DNA from 2 places in the Micromonospora sp. NPDC048835 genome. Region 1 is predicted to be linked to the other one. Evidence: riboswitches for the same ligand, from Rfam matches in the RefSeq annotation. Region 1 holds a riboswitch; the other holds the start of a gene.

What was found. Region 1 has a riboswitch for S-adenosylmethionine ahead of thrC (threonine synthase). Riboswitches for the same ligand answer to the same signal wherever they lie in the genome.
Region 2: linked by a shared signal. The riboswitch ahead of AB0C15_RS07795 (ABC transporter substrate-binding protein) and the one ahead of thrC (threonine synthase) in region 1 are both predicted to bind S-adenosylmethionine.

What each region holds. Positions count from the first base shown of each region.
Region 1 covers NZ_JBEZGM010000008.1:76,937-82,624, reverse strand. The annotation lists gene AB0C15_RS12105 (DUF4232 domain-containing protein) at 1-224, opposite strand, end outside; gene AB0C15_RS12100 (hypothetical protein) at 465-719, opposite strand; gene AB0C15_RS12095 (DoxX family protein) at 1,286-1,753, shown strand; gene AB0C15_RS12090 (metalloregulator ArsR/SmtB family transcription factor) at 2,156-2,461, opposite strand; gene AB0C15_RS12085 (DMT family transporter) at 2,553-3,515, shown strand; SAM riboswitch class I at 3,584-3,719, shown strand; gene thrC (threonine synthase) at 3,730-5,016, shown strand; gene AB0C15_RS12075 (GNAT family N-acetyltransferase) at 5,254-5,688, shown strand, end outside.
Region 2 covers NZ_JBEZGM010000004.1:279,738-285,425, forward strand. The annotation lists gene AB0C15_RS07790 (amino acid transporter) at 1-877, shown strand, start outside; SAM riboswitch class IV at 964-1,075, shown strand; gene AB0C15_RS07795 (ABC transporter substrate-binding protein) at 1,349-2,215, shown strand; gene AB0C15_RS07800 (amino acid ABC transporter permease) at 2,255-3,025, shown strand; gene AB0C15_RS07805 (amino acid ABC transporter ATP-binding protein) at 3,022-3,765, shown strand; gene AB0C15_RS07810 (Na+/H+ antiporter) at 3,794-5,368, opposite strand; gene AB0C15_RS07815 (BTAD domain-containing putative transcriptional regulator) at 5,486-5,688, opposite strand, start outside.

The DNA of each region.
Region 1 (5,688 bases):
ATTGCCGCGTCCCCGCCGGTCGACCGGATCCGGACGCCGGAGGCCGGGCACGCCGCCAGCGACTCGACGCTGGCCGACGGGGTGGGGCTCGACACGGTCGGCAGCGGGCCCGTCGGGTCTCCGCCCTGGCCGCGATGGTCGCCGGGGGTGCAGGCGGCGAGCAGAAGAGCCGCCGCGACCACTGCGCCGGCGCGTCGCCGTGCTGCTAGATGGCTGGAGATCATCTGTCGATCCTCACCCATTGAGGTGTCCCACCGCTGCCTGGCCCCCGCCGCAGCGCTGGTGTAGACCTGCCGTCGGCTGATCGAGGCATGCAGAGCTGCCCCGGATCCAGGGCGTTGACACCCTGCCCCTGGCCGGCTGGCGTGCCGTCCCGGTCCGCCTTTGGAGCTGAATCGTTCAGGGCATCGCTCGCAGGCAGCACGGGGCCGACCCGGCCCGCAAACGACCCGCCGAGGCCCGTCTCACGGTGCCAGGCACTGTCCGTCTTGGTCGGCCGGGCGTCCGCAACGGCCGGTCCCGGCGAGCCTGGTGTCGCACCAGACCCGGGTACGCACGGACTGCCGGTCCTCCTCGCTGAGCGTCGTCTCGCCGAAGTCGATGGCGAGCACATGGCCGAGGAAGTGGCGCAGCGCCATGGTCAGCGCCGCCGCGTCGTCGACCCGGTGCAGGGTGGTCGGCAGGTGGATGATCCAGTGCGGTTCGGTCACCGGGACCACCGGCTGTTCGGGGCCGCCGAGGTGTGCCGACAGTCGGTGTGCCCGCGACTGCCACTGCCGCAGACCCTGCCGGATGCGTTCAGCCTCGGTGTTGGCGGTGGTGAGATCGCGGGTGAGCCGTTCCAGTTCGTCGGCGACAAGGGCGAGGTAGGTGGTGGCGCGGACGTGCTGGGGAAGCAGGCGCCGCATGGCCTGGTAGATCAATTTGTACCGAGCAGGAGGGTCGCGCCGATCTTGCGTTTTCGGTAGTCGATATAGGCGGGATGCCCTCTATGTCAGGACAGAAAATGCAAGATCGCGGGGATGTGGCACTCGACCTTGTCGATCAAGGAGTCTTGGTGCCTGATTTGCTCATCTTGAGGATTATTTGTCACCCACCACAACTCCATGATCGACGAGCAGGAAGCGCAAGATCGCGGAGATCGGGCGGGGTGGGGTGGGGTGGGGTGGTGAAACGTCATGCCATTTTCAGGGTGGATTTTCCCACCAGCAAGGAACTTATGTTCTTCGATGCGTTCGTCCTCCACGATTAACGGGACCTATTCGCTCTCTTCGATGGAGGTTCGATGAACGTCTCTCGGCTCGGCGGGCCGATCCTGTCCCTGTTCCGCATCGTGATCGGCCTGCTGTTCACGCTGCACGGCCTGTCCTCGGTGTTCGGGTTGTTCGGCGGCAACCCGATGACTGGCAAGGCGGTGCCGTTCGGCACCTGGCCCGGTTGGTGGGCCGCCCTGATCCAACTGGTCTGCGGCGTACTTGTGCTGGTCGGGCTCTTCACCCGACCCGCCGCGCTCCTCGCCTCCGGCTCGATGGCGTACGCCTACTTCGTGGTGCACCAGCCGGACGCTCTCCTGCCGCTGCACAACGGAGGCGAGCGGGCGGCGCTCTTCTGCTGGGCGTTCCTGCTGGTCGCGGCCCTCGGTCCGGGTGCCTGGGCGCTCGACACTCTGCTCGCCCGGCGGCGCGCCGGCTCCACCTCCACCTCGACATCGGCTTCGGCTTCGGCGGCTGAGCCCGATTCGGTGCCTGTCTGACCGCATCCCCGCCCGTCCGCCGAAGCCTCGACGAGGCGGCTTCGGCGGACGGGCGGCGGCTTTCGCCTGATGTCGTAGACGATTCAGCTCCAAAGGACGTGTCAGTGGCAAGTTCCACCAGCCCGCCGACAGGGAAGCGCTGCCGGTTGAGCCGACAGGGAAGCGCTGCCGGTTGAGCCGACAGGGAAGCGCTGCCGGTTGAGCCGACAGGGAAGCGCTGCCGGTTGAGCCGACAGGGAAGCGCCGCCGGTTGAGCCGACAGGGGCCGCGCTGCCGGTTGAGCCGCCAGCGGCCGCGCTGCCGGTTGAGCCGCCAGCGGCCGCGCTGCCGGTCGAGCAGGCAGGCGGGCGGTGCAGCGTGCGGACCGCGGCCGGCGGGCCGGCGGGCGGGCGGGCGGAGCGCTCAGGCCGGCGGGCGCTGGCTGAGGACCGCGTCCAGCAGGCCGGGGTAGAGCTTGTCCACCTCGTCCCGGCGGAGCCGGACCAGTCGGCTGGTGCCGGCGGCTCTGGTCCGGGTCAGGCCCGCCTCGCGCAGCACCTTGAGGTGGTGACTGCGGGTCGCCTTGGAGACGCCGAAGTCGAGGCTGCCGCAGGCGGCCTCGCCGCCCTCGGCGAGTGCCCGGACGATCTGTAGCCGCACGTCGTCGGCGAGTGCGGCCAACACGCTGGTGACCGGGACGACGGTCAGGTCGGGCTCATGCGGCTCCATGTGACCAGTGTAACCCTTGTTCGACAATGATCGAACAACGCCTTATGGTCGGTGTCGTTGGTTCGACGATACTCGAACATTGGAGTTGCCGATGCGATCCCGCGCCACTGCGTACCCCCTGGTCGCCGTGCTCGGCTGGGGCGTCATGTTCCCGATCCTGGCCAGCGCGCTCCACCGGATCGACCCACTCAACCTGACCACCGCGCGCTACCTGCTGGCCGCCGTCGTTCTGGTCGCCATCCTGCTGATTCGCGAGGGGGCCGGCGCGCTGCGGCACGGTGGTCGGGCGGGGGAGGTCGTGGTGCTCGGAGTGGTCGGCTTCGCCGGCTTCAACCTGCTCACCAACCTGGCACTCGAACACGCCGCCCCGCAGCAGATCTCTCTCTTCGTGGCCACCACTCCGGTGATCACCCAGCTCGTCCGCTGGGCCCGCGACGGCGTACGCCCGAAGCCGCTCCTGCTGGCGCTCTCCCTGGTGGCGCTCCTCGGAGTCGGCTTGGTGATCACGCGCGGCAGCCTGGCCGGACTCGGCCAGTTCGGCCTGGGCGGCCTGATGATGATCGGCGCGGTGCTGGGCTGGGGCATCTACACCCACGGTGCGAGCCGGTTCGGTGAGTGGTCCCCGCTGCGCTTCACCACCCTGACCGCGCTCGCCGGCACGGCGGCCATGCTCGTCCTGAGCATCGGCGCCGACGCGGTCGGTTGGCAGCACGCGCCGGCCGCCGCCGACCTCGTGGCGGTCGCCCCGCAGTTGGCGTACGCCGTGCTGGTGGGCGCCGTGATCGCGGTCCTGGCCTGGAACACCGGTGTGCAGCGACTCGGCGCCGCCAACGCCGCGCTGTTCATGAACCTCGTTCCGGTGACCACCTTCGCGGTGCAGATCGCCCGCGGCTACCGCCCGGAGCCCGTCGAGCTGGTCGGGGCTGCCATCACGATCGCCGCCCTGATCGCCGCGAACCTCGCCGCCCGACCCCGGACCCCTTCGCTGCCCCGGCCGAGCGCGGTGACGGACCCGATCGCGGTGACCGACCCGGTTGCGGTGAGTGCGCGCTGACCCACTGACTGGGATCGGCGGTAGCACGGGGCGACAGCGTTGTCCTAGACTCGACGGCACAACTGCATACCTCATCCAGAGGGGCTGAGGGATACGGCCCGACGACGCCCCGGCAACCACCCCGCGCGCTCACCGCTGAGCGACCCGCGGGGCAGGTGCCAATTCCGTCCCCGCCGCACCGTGCGATGCGGGGAAAGATGAGAGGACTCTCGACATGACGTCGACGCTCGTCGCCTCCGGCATCGACACCGCTGCCAGCCCCGCCCGCGCCCTGGTCTGCCGTGCCTGCTCGGCCCGCTACCCGCTCGCCGCCCAGCACGCCTGTTACGAGTGTTTCGGCCCGCTTGAGGTCGACTACGACGCCGCCGCACTGGCCGCCGTCACCCGTGAGCAGATCGAGGCCGGCCCGAACAACATCTGGCGGTACGCCGCGCTGCTCCCCGCAGGTCAGGACCCGGCCAGCCGGGTCACCCTCGACCCGGGGCTGACCCCCCTGGTGGCGGCCCCGCACCTCGCCGCCGAGCTGGGCATCACCGCGCCGCTCTGGGTCAAGGACGACAGCGCCAACCCCACCCACTCGTTCAAGGACCGGGTTGTCTCGGTGGCGCTCACCGCCGCCAAGGCGCTCGGCTTCACCCGGTTCGCCTGCGCGTCGACAGGCAACCTGGCCAATTCGGTGGCCGCCCACGCGGCCCGGGCCGGGGTGCCCTCGGTGGTCTTCATCCCCAGCGACCTGGAGCAGGGCAAGGTCATCACCACCGCCGTCTACGGCGGCGAACTGGTCGCCATCGACGGCTCGTACGACGACGTCAACCGGCTCTGCGGTGAGCTGGTGGAGACCGACGAGTTCGAGGACACCGCGTTCGTCAACGTGAACGTCCGGCCGTACTACGCGGAGGGCTCCAAGACCCTCGGCTACGAGGTGGCCGAGCAGCTCGGCTGGCGGATCCCGGCGCAGGTGGTCATCCCGATGGCCAGCGGCGAGCTGCTCACCAAGATCGACAAGGCGTTCTCCGAGCTGGTGGAGGTCGGCCTGGTCGAGGCGCCGGCCGGTGGTTGGAAGGTCTTCGGCGCGCAGTCCGCCGGCTGCAACCCGATCGCCACCGCCCTGCACGCCGAGACCGACACGATCGTCCCGGTCAAGCCGACCGGCATCGCCAAGTCGCTGAACATCGGCGACCCGGCGGCCGGTCTCTACGCCCTGGAAGCGGTCCGTCGCACCGGCGGCTGGATGGAGTACGTCGACGACGACGAGATCCGTGCGGGCATCCGTGACCTGGCCCGCACCACCGGGGTCTTCGCCGAGACCGCGGGCGGGGTGACCGTGGCCGTGCTGCGCAAGCTTGTCGAGTCCGGTCGGCTGGACCCGACCGCCGAGACCGTCGTGTTCAACACCGGCGAAGGTCTGAAGACCATCGACGCGGTCGCCGGCCAGGTTGGGCCGACCCACCACATCAAGCCCTCGCTGCGCGCCGCCCGGGACGCCGGCCTCCTCGGCTGAATCCACCGGGTGACTGGATTTTCGCTGTGAGTGTGGAAAAACCGCCGCTACGGACTTGACGGCAGGAACCGGACGGCGCAAGATGCTCCGTGCGGGAGGGCATTTCGCCGAAGACTTTTGAAGTTCTTGCGACCCAACGCCGGAGGCGTTGTGCGAGTGTCCCTCCCGACCACGTCCGATCGGGCCAGCGAATAATTCGCTGGCCCGATCGCTTTTGTCCGGTGCACGCTCAAGGGCATGAGCATCACGATCGCGTCGTTCGACGGCGCCGACCGGGCTTCCATTGACGCGGCGTACCGGATCGGATCGGCCGCCAACGGCGTCGATCTGCCGGACTTCCCACCCTTCTGCCGACGCCGCTTCGAGGCGCTGTTCCACACGCCCATGCCCGGTGACAGGTCGCTCTGGGCGTTGGCCCGACTGGACGGTGTGCCGGCCGGCTACCTCCAGCTCGACCTGCCGCAGCTCGACAACCCCGACAACGCCACCGCCGACCTGACGGTCCACCCCGAGCTGCGGCGTCGCGGCGTCGGTCGGGCCCTGCACGAGTACGGGGTGCGCCTGCTCCGCGAGCACGGCCGCAAGCGGGTCGTGGCGATGGCGGTCTCCGCCCTGCCCGACGGGCCGGACCGCAGCGGGGCGGGCGACGCCTTCGCCGCCGCGATCGGCGCC
Region 2 (5,688 bases), on a different contig from region 1:
CAACCTCGTGCCGCGCTACCTGCCCCGCTACGGCATGGCACCGACCTGGGCACGGGCCGTCCGACCGTTGGTGCTGGTCTTCACCGGCGTGGCCTTCCTGATCACGGTCGTCTTCGAGGCCAGCGTGGACGCGCAGGGCGGCGCGTACGCCACCGGGGTGCTGGTGTTGATCACCTCGGCGGCGACGGCGGTGACGCTCGCGGCGCGCCGGCAGCGTCAGCGCGGCCGCACCATCGCGTTCGGCGTCATCGCGGTGATCTTCGTCTACACCACGTCGGCGAACGTGGTGGAACGTCCGGACGGTGTCAAGATCGCAGCCTGTTTCATCGGCGCGATCATCCTGGTGTCGGTGCTGTCCCGGTTGATGCGGGCGTACGAGCTGCGCGTCGACCACGTCGAACTGGACCCGGCCGCGGCCCGGATGATCGACGAACGCGCCGGGCGACGGATCCGCCTCGTGGCGCACGAACCCGACCGGAGCGACGAGGCGGAGTACCGCGCCAAGCTGGCGCAGACCATGGCCGACAACGACTTCCCGGACGACAGCGACGTCATCTTCGTCGAGGTCACGGTCACCGACCCGTCCGACTTCGAGACCGAGCTGCTGGTGCGCGGCAGCATGGCCGCCGACCGCTTCCCGGTGCTCAGCCTGGCCAGTTCCTCGGTGCCCACCGCGCTCGCCGCCCTGCTACTGGAGATCCGCGACCGCAGCCGTCGGCGCCCACACATCTACTTCGAGTGGTCCGAGGGTGGCCCGACCCGCAACCTCCTGCGCTACCTGGCGTTCGGGCAGGGCGCCATCGCCTCGGTGACCCGGGAGATCCTGCGCCGCCACGAGCCCGACCCGGGCCGTCGACCGCACGTGCACGCCGGCTGACCTGCGGACGGGCCGCTCCACGCGGACGGTGAGGGTGGTCATAACGACTGGACGCACCACAGGTGGCTGCTGCTAGCCTCGGCGCAGGTCATGAGCGCCAGCGCGAAGCCCCGGCTCGCTGGCCGGCAACCCTCCTCCGCGGTGGGGTGCCCCGGGTGAAGACCAGGCACCGGCACGACGTCGGTGCAAGCGTGGCCTGGCACCCAGGTCAGCACAGACCCGGGAGAACCATGCGCATCCTCAGCACCACCCCACCGACCGACGTCGCGGACGCCCGCACCGGTCGACCCTCGCCCGCACTGACCCGGCGACGGCACGTGGACATGATGCGAATGTGCAGCGCCGCCTGTCGTCGCGGCACCACGCGCTAGCACTTCCCTTCCGGAACACCTTCCCACCGGTACGCCCCTCGGGCGCGCCGTCGGTGGCGTACGCCCGTGCGCGCCGAGACACCACCCTTCGGAGACACCCGTGCGATTCCTTCCTGCCCTGACCCGTGCCGCCGCCCTGGGCGCGGCCACGATCCTCGCCGCCACCGCCCTCACCGCCTGCGGCGACGACAGCTCGTCCGACGCCACCGCCAACCCGTACGGGCTGGCCCAGCCGGGTGTGCTGCGCGCCGGAACGCTCACCGACGCCCCGCCGAACGTCTACCTCGAGGACGGCAGGTTCACCGGCTTCGACAACGACCTGCTCACCGCCGTGGCCCGCAAGCTCTCCCTCAAGGTCGAGTTCGTCGGCACCGACTTCTCCGCGCTGCTCAGCCAGGTCAACAACCGCAAGTTCGACGTCGGCAGCTCCTCGATCACCATCACTGAGGCCCGCAAGAAGACTGTCGACTTCGGCAACGGCTACGACTTCGGCTACTTCGGCCTGGACGTCCCGGCCGGCTCGCCGATCACCGGCTTCGAGCAGCTCGCCGGCAAGCGGGTCGTGGTGGTGCAGGGCACCGTCCAGGACGACTACGCCACCGGCAAGCAGCTCAACCCGGTGCGGGTGCCGGACTACAACGGCGCGATCAACCAGCTCAAGGCGGGCACCGCCGACGCGTGGATCGCCCCGGCGGAGATCGGCGAGAAGTCGGCCGCCGACAGCAAGGGCAAGATCACCGTGGCGGCCAAGCAGCTCAGCCCGGCGCCGACCGCGTACGCGGTGGCCAAGGGGAACGACAAGCTGCGCGAGGCGCTGAACAGGGCCCTGGACGAGGTCATCGCCGACGGCACCTGGACCCGGTTGCAGGCGCAGTACTACCCGGGCCGGCCGATCCCGGCGGACTTCAAGCCGGGCAGCGGCGCGGTCGCGGTGGCGCCGTCGGCGTCCGCGTCGGCCGCGTCCTGAATCGGTGACGAGCGAGCGGGGCGGTAGGAGGGGCGACCGATGGATCCGTTGAGCACCCTGTGGGAGACGTTCTTCGACGCCGACGCGATGCGCGAGGCGCTGCCCGAGATGCTGACCGTCGGGCTGCCCAACACGCTGATCCTGGCGGTCTCCGCCGCCCTGCTCGGCTCGGTGCTGGGGCTGCTGCTGGCCGTCGCCGGAACCTCCCGCAGCCGCTGGTTGCGCTGGCCCGCACGGGTCTACACCGACGTGTTCCGAGGGCTGCCGGCCGCGGCGACGATCCTGTTGATCGGCGTCGGGCTGGCCCCGCTGGGCATGCAGGTGTGGGGGCCGGACCCCTACCCGCTGGGCATCCTGGCGCTGTCGCTCATCGCCGCCGCGTACATCGGGGAGATCTTCCGCTCGGGCATCCAGTCGGTGGAGGCCGCCCAGTTGGAGGGGGCCCGCGCGCTCGGCTTCCCGTGGGCCGACGCGATGCGGCTGGTGATCATCCCGCAGGGCATCCGGCGGGTGCTGCCGGCCTGGGTGAACCAGCTCATCGCCCTGATCAAGGACTCGAGCCTGGTCTACTTCCTCGGTCTGGTGGCCAGCCAGCGGGAGCTGTTCCGGATCGGGCAGGACTACGCCGCAGCCACCGGAAACGAGTCGGCGCTGCTGTTGGCGGGTCTGTTCTACCTGGCGTTGACCGTTCCGCTGACGCACGTCGTCAACTGGATCGACGGGCGGCTGCGCAACGGTCGCCCGGTCGCCGCGCCGAACGACGAGGACGACGAGGACCTGCTGACCGCCACCGAAGGGAGCCGACGATGACCACCGACACCACCACCTCGGTCAGCCTCGACGTCCGCGATGTGCACCTCGCCTTCGGACCGAACCGGGTGCTGCGCGGGGCCGACCTCTCGGTGCCGCGCGGCACCACGGCCTGCGTCATCGGCCCGTCCGGGTCGGGCAAGTCCACCCTGCTGCGCACCATCAACCGGCTGATCGAGCCGGACCGGGGTGACGTGCTGTTGGACGGGCGCAGCGTGCTCGGCGACGACCCGGACGCGCTGCGGCAGCGGGTGGGCATGGTGTTCCAGCAGTTCAACCTCTTCCCGCACATGAGCGTGCTGCGCAACGTCACGCTGGCGCTGCGCCGACTGCGCAAACTCGGCGCGGACGAGGCGGACGCCGTCGCCCGGGCCCAGTTGGAGCTGGTGGGGCTTGCCGGCAAGGCGAACTCCCGACCGGCGCAGCTCTCCGGCGGTCAGCAGCAACGGGTGGCGATCGCCCGCGCGTTGGCGCTGCGGCCCGAGGTGATGCTCTTCGACGAGGCGACCTCGGCGCTCGACCCGGAGCTGGTCAAGGGCGTCCTCGGGGTGATGGCCGACCTGGCCGCCGCCGGCATGACCATGGTGGTGGTGACCCACGAGATGGGCTTCGCCCGGCAGGTCGCCGACACCGTCGCCTTCATGGACCGGGGCGTCGTGCTGGAGCAGGGCCCACCCGAGGCGATCTTCGAGCGGGCCGAGTCTGCGCGACTGCGCCGGTTCCTCGACCAGGTGCTCTGAGCCACGCCGCTCGGACGGTCGCCGCCGGTCACTCGGTGGGACCGCGTCCCAGCAGCCGGATCTCCTCGTTGTCCAGCGCGGACTGGAGTTCCTGCAGCACCAGGTCGTCGATCTCCCGGTTGTCGCGCAGTCGGGTGACCTCCCGTCTCTTGTGGGCCAGGACGCCCAGGCGCAGTCGGCGTTCCAGCCGGCGCTCCTCGGCGGTGTTCGCGCCGCTGTCGTCGAGGTCCTCCAGGTGCCGCCGGTACTCGGCCTCCAGCCGACGCACCGAGTCGTCCTGGGCGCCCACCTCCGCGGCGACCCGGGGAAGAGCGGCCAGGCCGACCTCGGTGGCCCGCCGCCGGGCGTTGCGGGCCTCGTCGACCCGCTCCGGGTCGCCCTGGAGCCCGGCCCAGCGCACCACCAACGGCAGGGTGGTGCCCTGCAGGAGCATGATCAGGACGATCACCAGCGCGGTGACGAAGATGATCAGGTCGCGTTCGACCACCGGTCGACCGTCGACCATGACCGTCGGCACGGCCAGGGCTGCGGCGAGCGACACCGCACCGCGGAACCCGGACCAGCCCGCGACGGTCCCCACCCGCCAACTCGACGGCCCCTGGCTGGGATCCATGATGCGACGGCGCCGCAGCCGCGCCGACTGCGCGGTGAGGTAGACGAAGAGCAGGCGGGTGCCGATCACGACCAGGGTCACCACGAGCACGATCAGCAGCGCCCGCTGCGGCGACGTGCTGCTGATGCCCCGGACCGCCCGGGGTATCTGGGTGCCGAGCAGGACGAACAGTCCGCCGTTGATCAGGAACGTGCTCAGGTCCCAGAACGCGTACGCCAGCACCCGGGACCGGGCACGGATCACCCGTGGGCCGGCGTAGGCGAGCACCAGGCCGGCGACCACCACCGCCAGCACGCCGCTGGCGTGCACCGAGTCGGCGAGCAGGAAGGCGCCGAACGGTGTCAGCACGCTGAGCGCGCCCTCGCGCAGCGGGTCGTCGAGCCGCTTGCGGACCAGCACCACGGCGCCCCCCACCAGCAGACCGGCGACCACGCCGCCGACGCTGGCCCCCACGAACTCCTCGCCGATGCCCAGCACTCCCGGCCTGGCGCTCTGACTGAGCAGGCCGACGGCGACCGCGAAGACCACGAGCGCGGTGCCGTCGTTGATCAGACTCTCCGCGTGCAGGGTGGTGAGCAGCTTCCGAGGCAGCCGCTTGGCCAGGCCGGTGACGGCGGCGGCGTCGGTCGGCGCGAGGACCGCGCCGAGCACCCAGGCCGCAGCGGGGTTCACCCCGAACGCCTGCGCGGCGTAGGAGACCGTGACCATGGTGAGCACCACCAACACCACGGCGAGCAACCCGATCACCGGCAGGTTGGCCCGGATCTCCCGCAGGCTGATGGTGAGGCTCTCCCGGTACAGGATCGCCGGCAGGAAGATCAGCAGAACCAGGTCGGGTTCCAGGGTGACCTCGGACAGCGGCGGCATGAGCCCGAGCAGCACGCCCAACGCGATGAGCAGGACCGGCGGGGCGACCCGGTACCGACCGCCGAGCGTGGTGCCGACGAGGACGGTGACGCCGAGCGCCACGATCAGGACGAGCGCCTCCACGCGTACCCCCTCGGACCACGGCCGACGGTGGACACGCCGGTGGTTCCATCTGACCGCACCCGGCGTCGGGTTCCGGCGTAAACCGGCAAGTCGTTGGTGGCCCGGACGTGATCCCGCTCAGGTCGGGTCGTCGGCGCGTACGCGCGCGGTGAGCACCCGGGCGGCACGACGGTGCGCGGCGGCCTCCTCGTCGCGGCCCAGAGCGGCGGCCAGATCCGCGAGGTGCCCGGCCACCGGGCCGACGGTGACCACCCCACTGCCGGCCGCCAGCTCGGTGGCGGCCGGGCGGAGCGCGGCGGCGACGCGTTCCATGGTGGGTC